3 regions of the Vreelandella lionensis genome follow, and region 2 is predicted to be linked to each of the others. Evidence: predicted binding sites of a transcription regulator. Region 2 holds the regulator's gene; each other region holds the start of a gene.
The links. Region 2 encodes PhoB, which activates phosphate uptake and scavenging genes when phosphate is short. Its sites were predicted from a motif close to TGTCATANNNNTGTCANA; they were not measured.
Positions count from the first base shown of each region.

Region 1 (4,865 bases), on a different contig from region 2:
AGCCGTCACCATGGAGGCCGTTGCTCGAGAGGCGGGCGTTTCCAAAGTGACGGTGTATGGGCACTTTACGTCTAAGGAAGCGCTGTTTGGCAGCGTGATACGGCGAGAAACCGCAACAATTCGGCAAGGGTTAGAGCAGCTCCCTGACACCCACGACGCGGTACGCCAATCGCTCATTGAGGTAGGCATCGGCATGGTGCGCTTTTTACTGGAGCCCCATGTATTGGCGGTCGAACGGGTGATGAGTCAGCAGGGTGAACAGCACCCCAAGCTGTTACAGGCTTTTTTTGAGGCAGGCCCCTGGGCTATTAGCCAGTGGCTGCGGGAAAAACTGGAAGGACTGGCCAGCGCAGGCCACCTCACCCTGCCCGCCCCCGCGCTAGCTGCCGATCAACTCTGCAGCATGTGGCAGGGGATGCTGACCAAAGAAGTTCGTATGGGCGTACGCCCACCGCCCACGGATGACGAGCTAAAGCGCCAGATCACCAGCGCTGTAGACGTGTTTTTAATGGCGTATGGGCGGCGCTGATGCTCATTAAAAAGCCCCGCATTCGCGAGGCTTTGGTGACTGCTTGAAACAGCGGTAGCACGTTAGCGGTTTACACCCCCACCGGCCCACCATCGCGCTTCTGAATCACCACGGTAGCGGCGCGGGGGCGTACCTGGCCGCTGGCGGCAGCGGTGGCGTCTTGCACCAGGGCGTTGCCATCGGCGGGCCAGTTGCCGGGGTGTTGGATGTTAATAAACAGCGCGGTTTTATCCGGCGTGGCAAAGATGCCGGTTACTTCACACCCGTTCGGGCCGACCGCAAAGCGTTTGAGCTGCTGCTGGTTGCTGCTGTTAATCACCGGCCCGGTGCCGCGAATATCCTCCAGCCCATTGGGCACTACGGCCAGTAGCTGGTCGTTGGTGTGCTCGGTAACGCCTTCATAGCCGTTGTCGGTCTGAATCCACAGGATACCTTGGCCATCTTCACGCTCATCGAACCACAGGCCATCGGGGCTGGCGAACTGGTTCATCTCGTTTAGCCCGGAGTGGTTATCCGCGTCGTCGGCTGCTGCGCCAAACACGAACACTTCCCAGGTGAAGGCGTTGGGCAAGCGGCTCTCCCGCCAACGAATCACGTGCCCGGCCTCGTTATTGGCGCGGGGATTGGAGGCGTTCGCAGGGGCGGTAGCGAAGCCAACGCCCGGCTGGGTAAGCTCGCTGCCGTCGTTAGTGAAGGTGGCATCGGAGCCCTCTTCACTGCGCTGGGTGTTGTTCGTCAGCGTTAGATACACCTCACCCGAGGCCGGGTCTACCGTGGCCCACTCTGGGCGGTCCATCGGCGTGGCGCCCAGCAGGTCGGCGGCATCGCAGGTGTTGATGATGATTCCTGCCAAGTCGTTCTCGGCCAGGCCAAGTGCGGCGGCCAGCGTGCGACCATCCTGGGTCTTGGCGCTCGGTGTGAGCGGCAGCCACTCGCCACTGCCATCAGCATGGAAGCGCGCCACAAAGAGCGTGCCGTTATTCATGTATTTACTGCCAATGGCGAGGCGGTCGTACTCTGCGCCGGGGCGGTTGGCATCGGCGGGATCCCAGGCGGCATCAGAGACGTACTTATAGACATACTCGTTACGGGCATCGTGGCCTGAATAGTAAACGATGGGCTTGCCCGCTTCTAATTTGCCCAGCCAGCACCCTTCATGACGGAAACGTCCCAGCGCCGTGCGCTTCACCGCGCGAGCACCGCTGTAGGGGTCGACTTCTACTTGGTAGCCGAAGGTACGTGCCTCGTTGCGGTAGTCATCTTCGGCACGCTCACCGCGTGGAGTGATGTCAAAGCGGGCAAACTCACCGTTCTGCTCGGTGGCGTCGCCCGCTGAGGTATCCCAGCCATAGCGGCTTTTATCCGTAGGAATACCGATGCGCGCATCATCTTGGAAGCGCTCGCCACGGTTGACGAAGATATCGGGCCAGTTCTCTTCACAGGCGATATAGGTGCCCCAGGGAGTCACGCCGTTACCGCAGTTGTTGTTGGTGCCGCGGGTTTGCGTGCCGTCAGGGGAGAACTGGGTTTTTACATAGTCGCTACCCGCGACGGGTCCAGCAAGATCCATCACCGTGGCGCTGGTGAAGCGGCGGTTATAGGGCGAATTGGCAACGTGAGACCACTGGCCGCTGGCGTCTTTCTCAACTTCAACCAACGTGACGCCGTGGGCATTGATTTCGGTGCGCGATTCGTCCGCTGGACGCGCGCCCGCCTCGGCATTGGTCGGCCCACCTTGGGGCGCCCACAGCGCGTCTTGGTCAATGTACTCGTTGTTTAGCGCCAGTACAAAATGGCGCGAGGCGTTATCCGCATCCAGGGCAAAACCGGCCATGCCGTCGTGATGCATGCCCACGCTCATCGCCTGAAGCTCGGGTGTCATGGGCTGGTCGGCCTGCCACTCCTGGCCTGCCTGTAGCGGCGTGCCCCAGGGCACTAACACCTGGGCTACGTAACCCTCCGGCACGACCACGGCATCGGTGCGAGAACCGCGTACGGCCTCAAAGGCCAGTGTGAGCGGCGTCTTTGCCTGCTCGCCCGCGAGCGCCTGCGCGGCACCGCCAAACCCCAGCATGGACGCCGCCGCTAACCCTAGACCACCTCGCATTACGTCGCGACGGGAGACGTGCTGAGCCAGCACCTCTGCAAACGGCTGGTTGTGACTTTGGTTAAACAGACGGTGATCTTCGATTTCCTTGCTCATGGAGCCCCCTCGTAGTCATGGACATGGTCATAACGGTTTTTGAAGAGGCTAGTAGCGCAAAATGAAATATGTATGACGGGTAAGCGACTTTTTAATGACGGTTCGATGGCAGGCGCTATATGAATAATGCTGCGGATAAGCTCATCAGCCACCATGCGTCACTACGCTCTCCTTAATTATGCCGGTCAATAAGCCTGCATGGCTTTCAACCCAGGCTATCGATAAGATTCATAGTGAGCCATCAAGCGCTTTCAAGTAGTTGTGTTAAAAATTAATTCCCCAAAGGATGGACTCTATGCGCGATGAAGAGAAATACACCAACACCGAGGAGCAGCTGCTCTATCTTCAAAAGTTGCTAGACGAAGAAGATACCGCTGCCTTAAACGAGCTGTTTAATGAGCTCGATATTTTAGCGATTGCGCGCACTCTTGAGTCTTTTCCCGCCAAAACCCGTGATTTGCTGTGGGAGTACATTCCAGAAACGATGCTCGGCGAGGTGCTGGCCGAAGTCGATGAAGACATCCGTGCCGACTACATCGAAGACCTGACCGCCAGCGACGTTGAGCAAATTGTTAAGGGCCTGGATGCCCAGGAAGTCGCCGAGGTTCTCGATGTTGCTGACGAAGAGATCAAAACCACCGTCTACGCCAGCCTAGACCAGGAGATCCGCGCCCAGGTCGAGAATCTTCATGCCTATGAAGAGGACATGGTTGGCCGCTACATGGACCCGGAAACGGTCAATGTTAAACAGGGTGTGTCGTTGGAAGCGGTACAGCGCTATATCCGTATTCATCACTTGCTGGATGATGATTCTCAGCAAGTGATGATCACCGATAAGGAGAAGCGCCTGCTGGGCACCCTGACGCTGATTGATTTGGTCAAACAGCCCCAGGAGAGCACCGTGGACGAGTTCATGGACGATGCTCCCTACACGCTCAACGACCAGATGAAAGTCAGCGAAGCCGCCGCCCTGCTGCGCTCCAAAGAGCTGCCCTTTGTGCCGGTATGTGATAGCGACGGGCTACTGGTAGGCCAATTAAACGCCGCCGACGTACTGGAAATAACTCAAGACGACGCAGACATGACGCTGAAACACATGTCGGGCGTGAGCGACGAAGAGGAAGTGTTCACCCCTATTCTGCGCAGTGCCAAGAGCCGCGGCATTTGGCTTGGTATCAACCTATTAACCGCCTTTCTAGCCGCCTTTGTGATCGGTCAGTTTGAAGCGGTGCTGGATCAAATTGTAGCGCTCGCTATCCTCATGCCGGTGGTCGCCAGCATGGGCGGGATTGCTGGCAGCCAGACGCTAACAGTGGTCATTCGCGGCTTAGCGCTTGGGCAAATCGCCGGTAACAACAAGCAGTGGCTCTACAACAAAGAGCTGTGGGTGGGCATGCTGAATGGCTTGGTATGGGCGCTGGTGGTCGGCGGTATTTCCTACTTGTGGTTTAGCGACCCTCTGATCACCCTCGTCATCACTTTAGCGATTTTTATCAACATGAGCCTCGCCAATGTGTCTGGTGTACTGATCCCCCTGGTACTCAAAAGGCTGCAAATTGACCCTGCTCTATCCGGCGCGGTGATCCTGACCACGGTCACGGATGTGGTGGGCTTTCTATCGTTCTTAGGACTGGCGACGATGATTATTTTGTAATCCTTGAACATCCCACTGACCTTGAAGCCATCGCTTCAGCGTCAGTGGGCTTGCCTAACCGGTATCTGTTAAATATCGCGTTATGATTCAGCTCTAAAGCGATACCTCAACCCACTTGCCTTGTTGATCCGAAGCTTCAATTGCATCGATTAGTCGATTAACGCGGGCAGCTTCGCGAAAATCAGGATAAAGGGGGCGATCGTTGATAATGCCTTCCACTAGATCGCGCACCTCGATAATTTTCTGATCGTTGTAACCCAGGCCGTGGCCCGGTGCGGGGCTGAAAGCGGCATAGTCAGGGTGTTCGGGGCCTGCTAGCAACGTTGTAAAACCGCGCCTTCCTGGAGCATCACTATGGCGATATAGCTGTAGCTCGCTCATGCGCTCTTGATCAAACACGATAGCGCCTTTCGTACCTGTTAGCGTGTAAGCCAGCCCCATTTTGCGCCCAGCGGCCACTCGGGACGTCTCGATATTAC
Region 1 covers NZ_JBITWC010000024.1:40,216-45,080, reverse strand. The annotation lists gene ACIGG6_RS14635 (TetR/AcrR family transcriptional regulator) at 1-529, shown strand, start outside; gene ACIGG6_RS14630 (PhoX family protein) at 600-2,732, opposite strand; gene mgtE (magnesium transporter) at 3,028-4,386, shown strand; gene ACIGG6_RS14620 (Gfo/Idh/MocA family protein) at 4,480-4,865, opposite strand, start outside.
Region 1: ACIGG6_RS14630 (PhoX family protein) is a predicted target of PhoB. The motif match lies at 2,826-2,843, and genes of this name have one in related genera.

Region 2 (4,865 bases):
CAAAAATACTAAATTAATTAAATATCTTTTAAAAACATAAACTTATTTATTTTTAATTGCGCGCAATATAAAGCTGCAAAATCATCATTCATACAAATATATTGTGTAATAATGGCACATGCGTCGGTTAAGTGGCGCAAATTGACTCACTTGCCTTGCTGCCCAACCGCTTCATTATCCCCGCTAAGAGGGCAGCCATGCCATTCGCTGGGGTTTATGTGTTAGGCACAAAAAATTAGACCCCGCAGGGCGGGGTCTTGAGAACTCTTACTTTTACACGATACTTACATCTGGCTTCCAATCCTTTTGCGGGGCTCCAACCTTGGAATTTACCCTGACCAGTGTATTGATCGTTTTTGATTCATTCCTTGAATCATTGAGCATTCTTGCGATGAGACATCCTTGCCTCTCTAGTTGCTCACTCCTTAAGCGTAAGAGTTTTTTACAGCTTTGCAAAGAAATGTTACTTGTTACATACCACTATTTTCTTCTGGGAGTTCTTCGGTGCTGTCATAGGTAGCATCCGAGTCATCACTCATGGAGTTTGGTTCCATGTCGCTGGCGTTATCACCCTCGTCATGGGTTAAATTTTTCTTGTCATGATCAGACGGCATAGCTGAGTCGTTAGACTGAGCTTCGACCGGCTGCTCATCTGGAGAAATGTTGTCTGCCGGATCTGCAGGCTCTTGAGCAAATGTCAGTGGGCTTGCTACCAGACCAAACGCTACACCTAAAATACCAGCTTTCTTGAGTAGTTCCTTGGACATCATATTCCGCCTCCTCGATCGCTGTGAAATACCGCTATTTAAGGAAGAGTGACATCTTGTCTTACCAGTTCCTGCGGTAATCTTCCTTGACAAGTATATTGCAGCCGATATGCCAAAAACTCTTAATAGAAATAAAATCTATTTATATACAGACACTTATAAAAATAACCACTATGCCGATTAACCCTCTAGCACTGGCTTAAGTAGATGATTAGTTGGCTACATATGACACATGCGCGGTGTTTGACCATGCTTGCATGCCAATATGGCACATTTATACATAATTTATGCAAGCCAAGACGAAGAGTGGTATGACACCGTGTTAGCTGTTAACGACACGGGAGGGCGGGAAAACACAGCGGAACAACGCCCCCTCACCGGGTAACGACTCCACTTGAAGCTGTGCATCATGGCGCAGTAGAACGTGTTTAACAATGGCAAGGCCAAGACCAGTACCGCCAGTGGCCGTACTGCGCCCTTTATCAACGCGGTAGAAGCGCTCGGTAAGGCGCGGGATATGCACCGGATCAATCCCTTCACCATCATCATCCACTTCAATACAGGCGCGGCCATTGGGCATTGCGACCCAGCGGAGAGTGATCTGGCTGCCAGCAGGCGTATAGCGCACTGCGTTAAACGCTAGGTTTGAGATGGCGCTGCGTAGCTCTTGCTCGCTGCCCACCAGGCGCGCCTCGCACTCCAACGCCACCTGAACGCTATGCTGCTGGTTCGAGAGCGCCAGCGCATCCCGGCGAATGCTCTCAAGCATCGACCCAACCTCAAGCGGCTGATGATCTTCGCCGCCTCGGTCAATCTCCAGACGTGACAAAAGCAGTAGATCATTCACCAGGTTCTGCATACGCTTGGTCTGCTCTTCCATCTGACCAATGCCTTTACTCAGGCGCGGTGGCAGCATCTCTTTAAGATCGCCGTAGGTTTCCAGATAGCCGGAAAGCACGGTGAGTGGGGTGCGCAGCTCATGGGAGACGTTAGCGACGAAGTCGCGGCGCATCTGCTCTAGGCGATGCAAGCGGGTAATATCCCGCGCCATAACCAAGCGCTCGTCGTCGCCATACAGGGTGATTTGGTACTGCAGAATGCGACGCTCATCAATGGGCGAGGTGAGCGTGAGCGGCTCGCTGTACTCACGGGCATTAAAGTAGCTGATGAAACGCGGGTCGCGCAGCAGATTAGTAATGTGCTGACCGCGGTCATGGGCGGTCTGCAGGCCTAGCATGTCGGTGGCGGCACTGTTCCACCACTCTAAATCACCGTGGCGATCCAGCATCACGACGCTATCACGCATCGCTTCCGAGGATTCTTGAATACGCGCGAGGGTTGCTCGCAGCCGGCTTTGCGTAATGCGCTGGCTTTTTTGGTAACGGTAAAGGCGATCGAATAACTCGCCCCACATGCCAGTTGCCGCAGGAGGCTCATCGTGCGGGTTGAGCGTTAGCCACTTGAACAGCGCCCTAAGCTGGCGGAGTTGATACACCAAACAGAGCGTTAGACCCGCAGCTAACCCGAAACCGGGGTAACCCAGCAGCCATCCCAGGCACATCCCCAGGAAAGCCAGCCAGATAATTCGCCACAGTTCACGGCTCCACAGACGCACGATTACACCCGAGCAGAGAAACGATACCCAGTGCCCCGCACTGTTTGAATCAGATTCTGATGCGCTTCACCTAGCGCTTTGCGCAACCGGCGAATATGCACATCCACCGTGCGCTCTTCTACATACACATTGCCGCCCCACACCTGATCAAGCAGCTGGCTACGGGTATAGGCGCGCTCTTGGTGAGTCATAAAGAATTGCAGTAAGCGGTACTCGGTAGGGCCCATCTCCAGCGCTTTGCCATGGGCGCTGACGCGATGGCTCACTGGGTCCAGCAGCAATCCATTGATTTCGATGGGGTCTTCCACACCGCGCGGGGTCGCCCGGCGCAGCACGGCTTTAAGACGTGCCACCAACTCGCGGGGGGAAAACGGCTTGGTGATGTAGTCATCCGCACCCGCCTCCAGGCCCTGAATTTTATTATCCTCTTCGCCTTTGGCGGTCAGCATAATAATGGGCAGCTCAGCGGTGGCCTCTTCGCGCTTGAGACGACGGGCCAGCTCGATGCCGCTGGTGCCCGGCATCATCCAGTCCAGCAGCAGCAGGTCGGGCTGGTGGTCAACCACCATCGCATGGGCATCCTGGGCGTTGTCCGCTTCAAGCACGCGATAGTCAGCCATTTCCAGCGCCACAGCGATCATCTCGCGAATGGGCGCCTCGTCATCGACAATCAGTACGGTCTTGGCGGTCATCCAGGGCCTCACGGTGTTCTATGAAAACTCGTTTATACAAAACAGTTCAATGACATGTCTGTGACGATGACACCATGACTTAATGACAATTCTATGACACCCAGCATAATTAGCCAGCTGCAGGCCACCAGCTCAGAACAATTCCGGCAAACACCAAGAGCCCTGACCAGTGGTTATTCAGAAACGCCTGGAAGCAGCGGTCGCGGTCACAGTGAAAAATTAATCGCTGCTGATGAGCAAACGTCGCTGCCATGCCCGCCAGACCCAGCCAGAAAAAACCGCCTAACCCAACCCGCAACCCCACCCAGGTAAGCAACGCCAGCGTAGCAAGCTGCAGCAGGCCAATGATGAAACGGTCGGCGCTGCCAAACAGCACCGCGGTGGATTTAATGCCGATTTTCAGATCATCGTCACGATCCACCATGGCGTATTGGGTATCGTAAGCCACCGTCCACAGCAGGTTAGCGCTAAATAGCAGCCAGCCTTCCAGCGGCACATGCCCCAGTACCGCGCCAAACGCCATCGGGATCGCCCAGGAGAAAGCCGCCCCGAGCACCACCTGGGGAAAGTGTGTGTAGCGTTTCATAAACGGATAAATAAATGCCAGCAGCACACCCCCAAGCGAGAGCAGCACGGTAAACCAGTTGGTCAGCAGCACTAAAATAAAGGCGGCGGCCACCAGTGCCACAAATAGCAGCTGCGCTTCGGTTTCGCTGATCCGACCGGTGGCCAGTGGCCGCTGCTTGGTACGCTTAACATGGCCATCGAAGTGGCGGTCGGCGTAGTCGTTCACCACGCAGCCTGCGGCGCGCATCACATATACCCCGGCAATAAAAATCAGCAGTACATCGCGGCCCGGCACGCCCTCTGACGCGACCCACAGCGCCCACAGCGTTGGCCACATCAGCAGCCAAGTGCCAATGGGCCGGTCCAAGCGCATTAACTGTAAGAAATCTGCCAAACGGGCCCACCCGGTCGGGCGCAACAGAGAACGGTCCATGCTCATGCTTACCTCGTCAAAAAAGCTGCTGCGTTAGCCTAGCGCGACGGAAGGCCCAGCGCATCCGCCATGGTAGATAAAAAATACTCCTGAACCAGTAACGAAAGCCCACCATGTTCAAAGACAGAGCGCCGCCCCCATAAGCTATTGGCCGATAGCCCCGGCTGCTGGTGGGTAAAACGTGGCGGTGTCGCCGTGGCTTCCAGCGGCCCGCGAACCAAGTCGGGCTGCTGAAATAGCCAGCTGCCTAACGAGCGCTCGCCCAACTTCCCCAAACCTTTTCCCTGTAGCTGGTGAAGCGGGGCCACCGAACGCGCTACCACCCACGGCGTTTCATCAACACACAGCGCCACCTCGCGCAGCCACGCGTAGCGGCGAGGCGCGATGCCTAGGGCCAAGGCTTCATCGCGCTGGGGCAGGCCAATGGTTTGGCGCAGCAAGCGCACCCGAAACGTTCCCGGCTCGCCTGCTGCCATGAGGCGCGCGGTTAAGGAATCCGTGGACGCTATCCACTGCCACCAAGGCGCACTCATGGCTGGCTGAGCGGCTGCCACGGGCAGCCACTGAGGGAAGAGCGAAAACGCAGGAGTGGATAACACAGGGGCGGTCACCTAAGCCTCCAAGGCGGTCAATTCAGAGCGGGCTAGTGTAACATGGTGGCTTTACAGGCTTTTGTTCCTCCGACGTTTGGTGACGGTATGCCCGACTCACACACGACATCTTCCAGAACACCTCACCACCACGCCGCGCTGGTGATTGTGGGCACCGGCATGGCAGGCGTTGGCCTGGCC
Region 2 covers NZ_JBITWC010000001.1:57,039-61,903, forward strand. The annotation lists gene ACIGG6_RS00310 (hypothetical protein) at 471-770, opposite strand; gene phoR (phosphate regulon sensor histidine kinase PhoR) at 1,090-2,382, opposite strand; gene phoB (phosphate regulon transcriptional regulator PhoB) at 2,385-3,074, opposite strand; gene ubiA (4-hydroxybenzoate octaprenyltransferase) at 3,184-4,074, opposite strand; gene ACIGG6_RS00330 (chorismate--pyruvate lyase family protein) at 4,113-4,685, opposite strand; gene ACIGG6_RS00335 (NAD(P)/FAD-dependent oxidoreductase) at 4,773-4,865, shown strand, end outside.

Region 3 (4,865 bases), on a different contig from region 2:
GGATTTTGGCCGCTACCAGGATGCGATCAGCGATAGCGCACCTTTTCTCTACCACTCGCGGCTCTCTGCGGCGATGAATATCGGCCTGCTCTCCCCTGTTGAAGTGTGCGAAGCCGCCGAGGCGCACTACCATGCGGGCAAGGCGCCGATTAATGCGGTGGAAGGGTTTATCCGCCAGATCCTTGGCTGGCGGGAGTATGTGCGTGGGCTTTACTGGACCCAAATGCCCGGCTACAAACAGAAGAATCAGCTAGGGTTTACCCGCGAGCTTCCTGCCTTCTATTGGGATGCGGATACCGACATGCGCTGCCTACAGCGTGCTATCCAAATGACCATCGATAATAGCTACGCTCATCATATCCAGCGGCTCATGGTGACCGGCAACTTTGCCCTGCTCTGCGGCATAAAGCCCGAGGCGCTGTGTGACTGGTATCTGGCCGTTTATGCAGATGCCAGCGAATGGGTGGAACTGCCGAACACGCTGGGTATGGTGTTACATGCAGATGGAGGGCTGATGGGCTCCAAGCCCTACTGCGCGTCGGGTAAGTACATCGATAAAATGTCCGACCATTGCCAGCACTGCCGCTACTCTCCCAAAGAGATCACTGGCCCCAAGGCCTGCCCGTTTAATAGCCTTTATTGGCATTTTCTGGAAACCAACGCCGAACAGCTCAACCGCAACCCGCGCATGAAACTCATCTACGGTTCGCTTTCGCGCATGAAAGAGGAGAAACGCGAGGCGATTCGCCAGCAGGCAGAGCAGTTTCTCGCCAAGCTACCCACCAGTGAAGGCTACGGCCAGCCAGCCCACACGCAAGGCTATTCTCATCAGGAGACCCGCTCATGAGCCGATTCGCGACGCTAAACGCACAGGCCCCCGTCACGCTTTATCACGATGGCCACTGCCCATTTTGTCGGGTCGAAGTTGCTTGGCTTGTCAAGCACCGTCATCAAGAGCGCGTAAGGCTTATCGATATTCAAAGCAATGAGTTTAACGCAAGCGAAATCGGCCGCAGCTTCGATGCCATGATGGGGCAGCTGCATGTGCAGGATAATCAGGGGAGGTGGTTTATCGGCATGGACGCCAGCCGGGCCCTGTATGCGGTGTTGGGCTACCGGCGGCTGGTAAGACTTTCTTGCTTACCGGGCCTGCGAAGCATGATGGATGCAGGCTACCGTTTTTTTGCCCGACGCCGTATCCGGCTGGGGCTGTGGTGGGAAAAGCGTTAGGTTAAACCGTGAACCAGTGATTAAAACACTAGCGGCATGCGCGAGGTCAGCGGCGAGCTGTAATGGGCGTCGCGACCAATCACTTCATCCTGCGGCACATGTTGCACCAGGTAAGCGCGATGGATGCCTGCACGTTTTAGCTCCAGATAAACGTCATCTAATGAACGGAACAGCATCGGCTTATTACGTTGCATCAGCATATGGCGTTCGCCTTCTACATCTTCTAGCTCTACTTGGTAGAAGCGGCTTCCCGAATGGGTAATCACCCGAATTTCAAAGTTGTCGTGACTCGCGACGAACTGTTTGAGCGCTTTCAGTTCCATGGTTCCCTCCTGTTATTGGTCATCGTCATGGAGCACAGCATGACGTGGCCCCATGACAATAATATTACCTTGGCACTAACTGCCTAAGAGGACAATAACAGAAAAGAGTTCCTGACCAATTCGTCAACTTATGGTCGATTTACTGATACTCGGACGGGTCAATCGCCTTACCCAGCGAGTTGCGGTCAATCCAATTACCGCCTTTGGTCTCTTTGTACCGAAACACTACTTTGTCGCCGACCGCGACGGGAAGCTCAGCATCTTCCGTTTGGTAGCTGTACTTCTCTCCCTCCACTACCAGAAAGTAGCGATAAAGGTCGGGCATGCCCAGCCACTCTTTAAAAGGCCCCTCGCGCTCTAGCGACTGGAGTTCACCACGGCCTTCCAACTTAGGAAGACGTTTGCGGTTACCGCGCCTAAAACCACCTGCCATTTGCTACTCCTGTCTATCTATCTGCTCAAGGCTATCTGCTCAATAGGGTTGCGCATTATACGTTCTCCCCCATGTCGCTCAAGTTAATCGCCAAACGCTTCGCCGTAGCTATCGGGAGCCAGGTCCTCAAAGCGCGTGTATTTACCAATAAAGGCCATGTGCACCGTACCAATCGGCCCGTTACGCTGCTTACCGATGATCAGCTCCGCAATCCCCTGGTTGTCAGGGTTATCCGGGTTATACACCTCATCCCGGTAAACGAAGGCAATGACGTCTGCATCCTGCTCGATCGCTCCCGAGTTATGGCTCACGATACCGTCGGCTAACCAGCACGCATCCCCCGGTACGGTTAAGTCAAACACCTCTTCTTCCCCACAGGAACGTATCTCAACGACCTGATCCCAAAATAGCTCGCTGGAGGCTATTTGCGATAAAGCAGCATCACCGAGCACGTCAGCGTAACTGCTGAGCGTGGCACGTGAAGGTGCGAAGCTAAAGTGCGATGCGCCGCCATAGGCCGTTCCTCTCATCGCTGCCATTTGCCGCTGGCTGATCCCTTTCGCCGCCATGGCTTGTTTAACGTGATCGAATACTTCCTGCGGCAAGGTATCGATATTGGTGTTGGCCGTCATCGTTGCCGCTTTAATTCGCTCCAGCGCTGGCTGCTGATGACCAAATGCACCAATCAGCCGGGCGAAGCGCTGCTGTTGCTCGCTTCCCGATACATCTGCGGTATACCATCCGCCACCTTCACCCGATAGAACGTGACGAATTCTGGCCACAATACCGAAGCGCAGCAGCAGGGCGCTAACGTCATCAATAAGGCGACGGCTAACCGTTGCGAAGTAGAGTCGGGTTCGGCCATTTTTATCCGTCGTCATGCTGCCGTCGGTTGCCCACAGATGACGCATAAATAGCGCCAGCTGCTGATTGGAGAGCTTGAAAACATCGCTAGGAATATACTTTTCAGCAGAGCGCTGCCCAAAAATCCCCAATGATTTCAACCAACGCCCTACCCCTTGTGCATGCCAGCGATTGCCATTACCAGCAATGACGAGCTGATGCCAGTTACCACGCCCGGCATGGCGGGTAACGGTTGAACCAAATTGCTCAGCGGCGCGCTGGACAGCCTCACTATTCGCCTCGCTGGCCGTGGTGTAACGTAGCGGTTGGCCTTTGACATAGCTGCCGTCGCCCAACAAATGGGATAGCAGTATAAGCGCGTGCTCCTCCCATACCACCGGGTTCTCTGGCTCGGGGAGTTGCCTTGCTAACGCAATACGGTCACCCACCTTCAGCTCGGCCACAGCTTTCCAATCCCACAGTGCTTTTAAGCGATGCTTAGCAGTGGCACGAATGCGCCGCCCACTAGCGAGGGAGACTTCAAATATAGGTTTGGCACCCACTGACCACACTAGATCCGTGGCGGAGCGATGGAGCCTACCGTTCTCCCCTAACGAGACAACGCTAGGCGTTTGCCCTACCAGCTCGCGAATGGGCTGTCGCTCTCCATTAGCCAGCATGACCAACGTGTCTCCCGTGACACATTCGCGCAAATCCGACATCACGGGGCGCTTGTTGGGGCGCTGCTCTAGCGAGCGGTTCAGCTGCGAAAGCGCCACAACCGGGCACTGAAACTCTTTTGCCAACCCTTTGAGTGAGCGGGAGATTTCAGAGATCTCACCGGTGCGGTTTTCAGAAAAGCCTGGGATCTGCATCAGCTGAAGGTAATCGATCATGATCAGCGCCATATTGCCGTGCTCGCGTACCACGCGGCGCAAGCGTGAGCGCATCTCATTGGGTGAGAGCGCGGCGGTATCATCGATGAACAGCTGCTTGTCTTTAAGTAGATTCACCGCTGAGGTAAGGCGGGGCCAATCCTCATCTTCTAACTGCCCCGAGCGGACCCGCGTTTGGTCAATGCGCCCTAGCGAAGAGAGCATACGCAGCATTAACGATTCGGCGGGCATCTCCATAGAGAACACCATGACGGGCTTATCGCTGGCAATCACCGCATGCTCTACTAAATTCATGGCGAAGGTGGTCTTACCCATAGAAGGACGACCGGCAATAATCACCAAATCAGAAGGCTGTAGGCCGGAGGTCATCTCATCTAAATCGCGAAAGCCAGTGGAAAGACCGGTCATTTCGCCTTTGAGATTAAACAACTCATCGATGCGGTCTACGGCCTTTGTGAGCAGCTCGCTCATGCCGATAGGGCCACCGGTTTTCGGCCGCTCTTCGGCAATTTGAAACACTAGCCGCTCGGCTTCGTTTAACAGCTCATCGGCGGGCCGCCCTTGCGGAGAGAACGCCCCTTCAGCAATTTGATTGGCTGCCCGAATCAGCTTACGCAGCGTGGCGCGTTCGCGAACAATATCTGCATAGGCGCGAATGTTGCTGGCTGAGGGTGTATTGCGGGCCAGCTCTGCCAAAAACCCGAGCCCGCCTACAGTATCTAACTGGTCACGGGCTTCCAGCGCTTCGGAAAGCGTGACTACGTCTAGCGGCTGCCCTGACTCCGCTAGATGAATCATGACATTGAACACCAACCGGTGCTCATAACGATAAAAATCGTCGGCTACCAAGCGCTCAGAGACGTTGTCCCACGCCTGATTGTCCAACATAAGCCCGCCTAACACCGACTGCTCCGCCTCTAGCGAGTGCGGCGGCAGCTTAAGCGCCGCCGTTTCTTGATCAGCAGAAGGCTGGTCCTGCATAGCGAGCTCCTTAAAATAACGCATTGCCAACGGCGCTTATCTTAGCCGGGCAGCTTCCTTCGTACCACTGGCATAGCGAATCAGTAGCAGCTTAAAAAGACAAAGGGCGCGGGATATCCCGCGCCCTTTGAGGCGTTAGCGTTGTCGAGAAAAATTACT
Region 3 covers NZ_JBITWC010000017.1:62,295-67,159, reverse strand. The annotation lists gene ACIGG6_RS11845 (cryptochrome/photolyase family protein) at 1-847, shown strand, start outside; gene ACIGG6_RS11840 (thiol-disulfide oxidoreductase DCC family protein) at 844-1,230, shown strand; gene ACIGG6_RS11835 (DUF6482 family protein) at 1,251-1,553, opposite strand; gene ACIGG6_RS11830 (hypothetical protein) at 1,693-1,986, opposite strand; gene ACIGG6_RS11825 (replicative DNA helicase) at 2,070-4,730, opposite strand; gene rplI (50S ribosomal protein L9) at 4,861-4,865, opposite strand, start outside.
Region 3: ACIGG6_RS11835 (DUF6482 family protein) is a predicted target of PhoB. The motif match lies at 1,605-1,622, and genes of this name have one in related genera.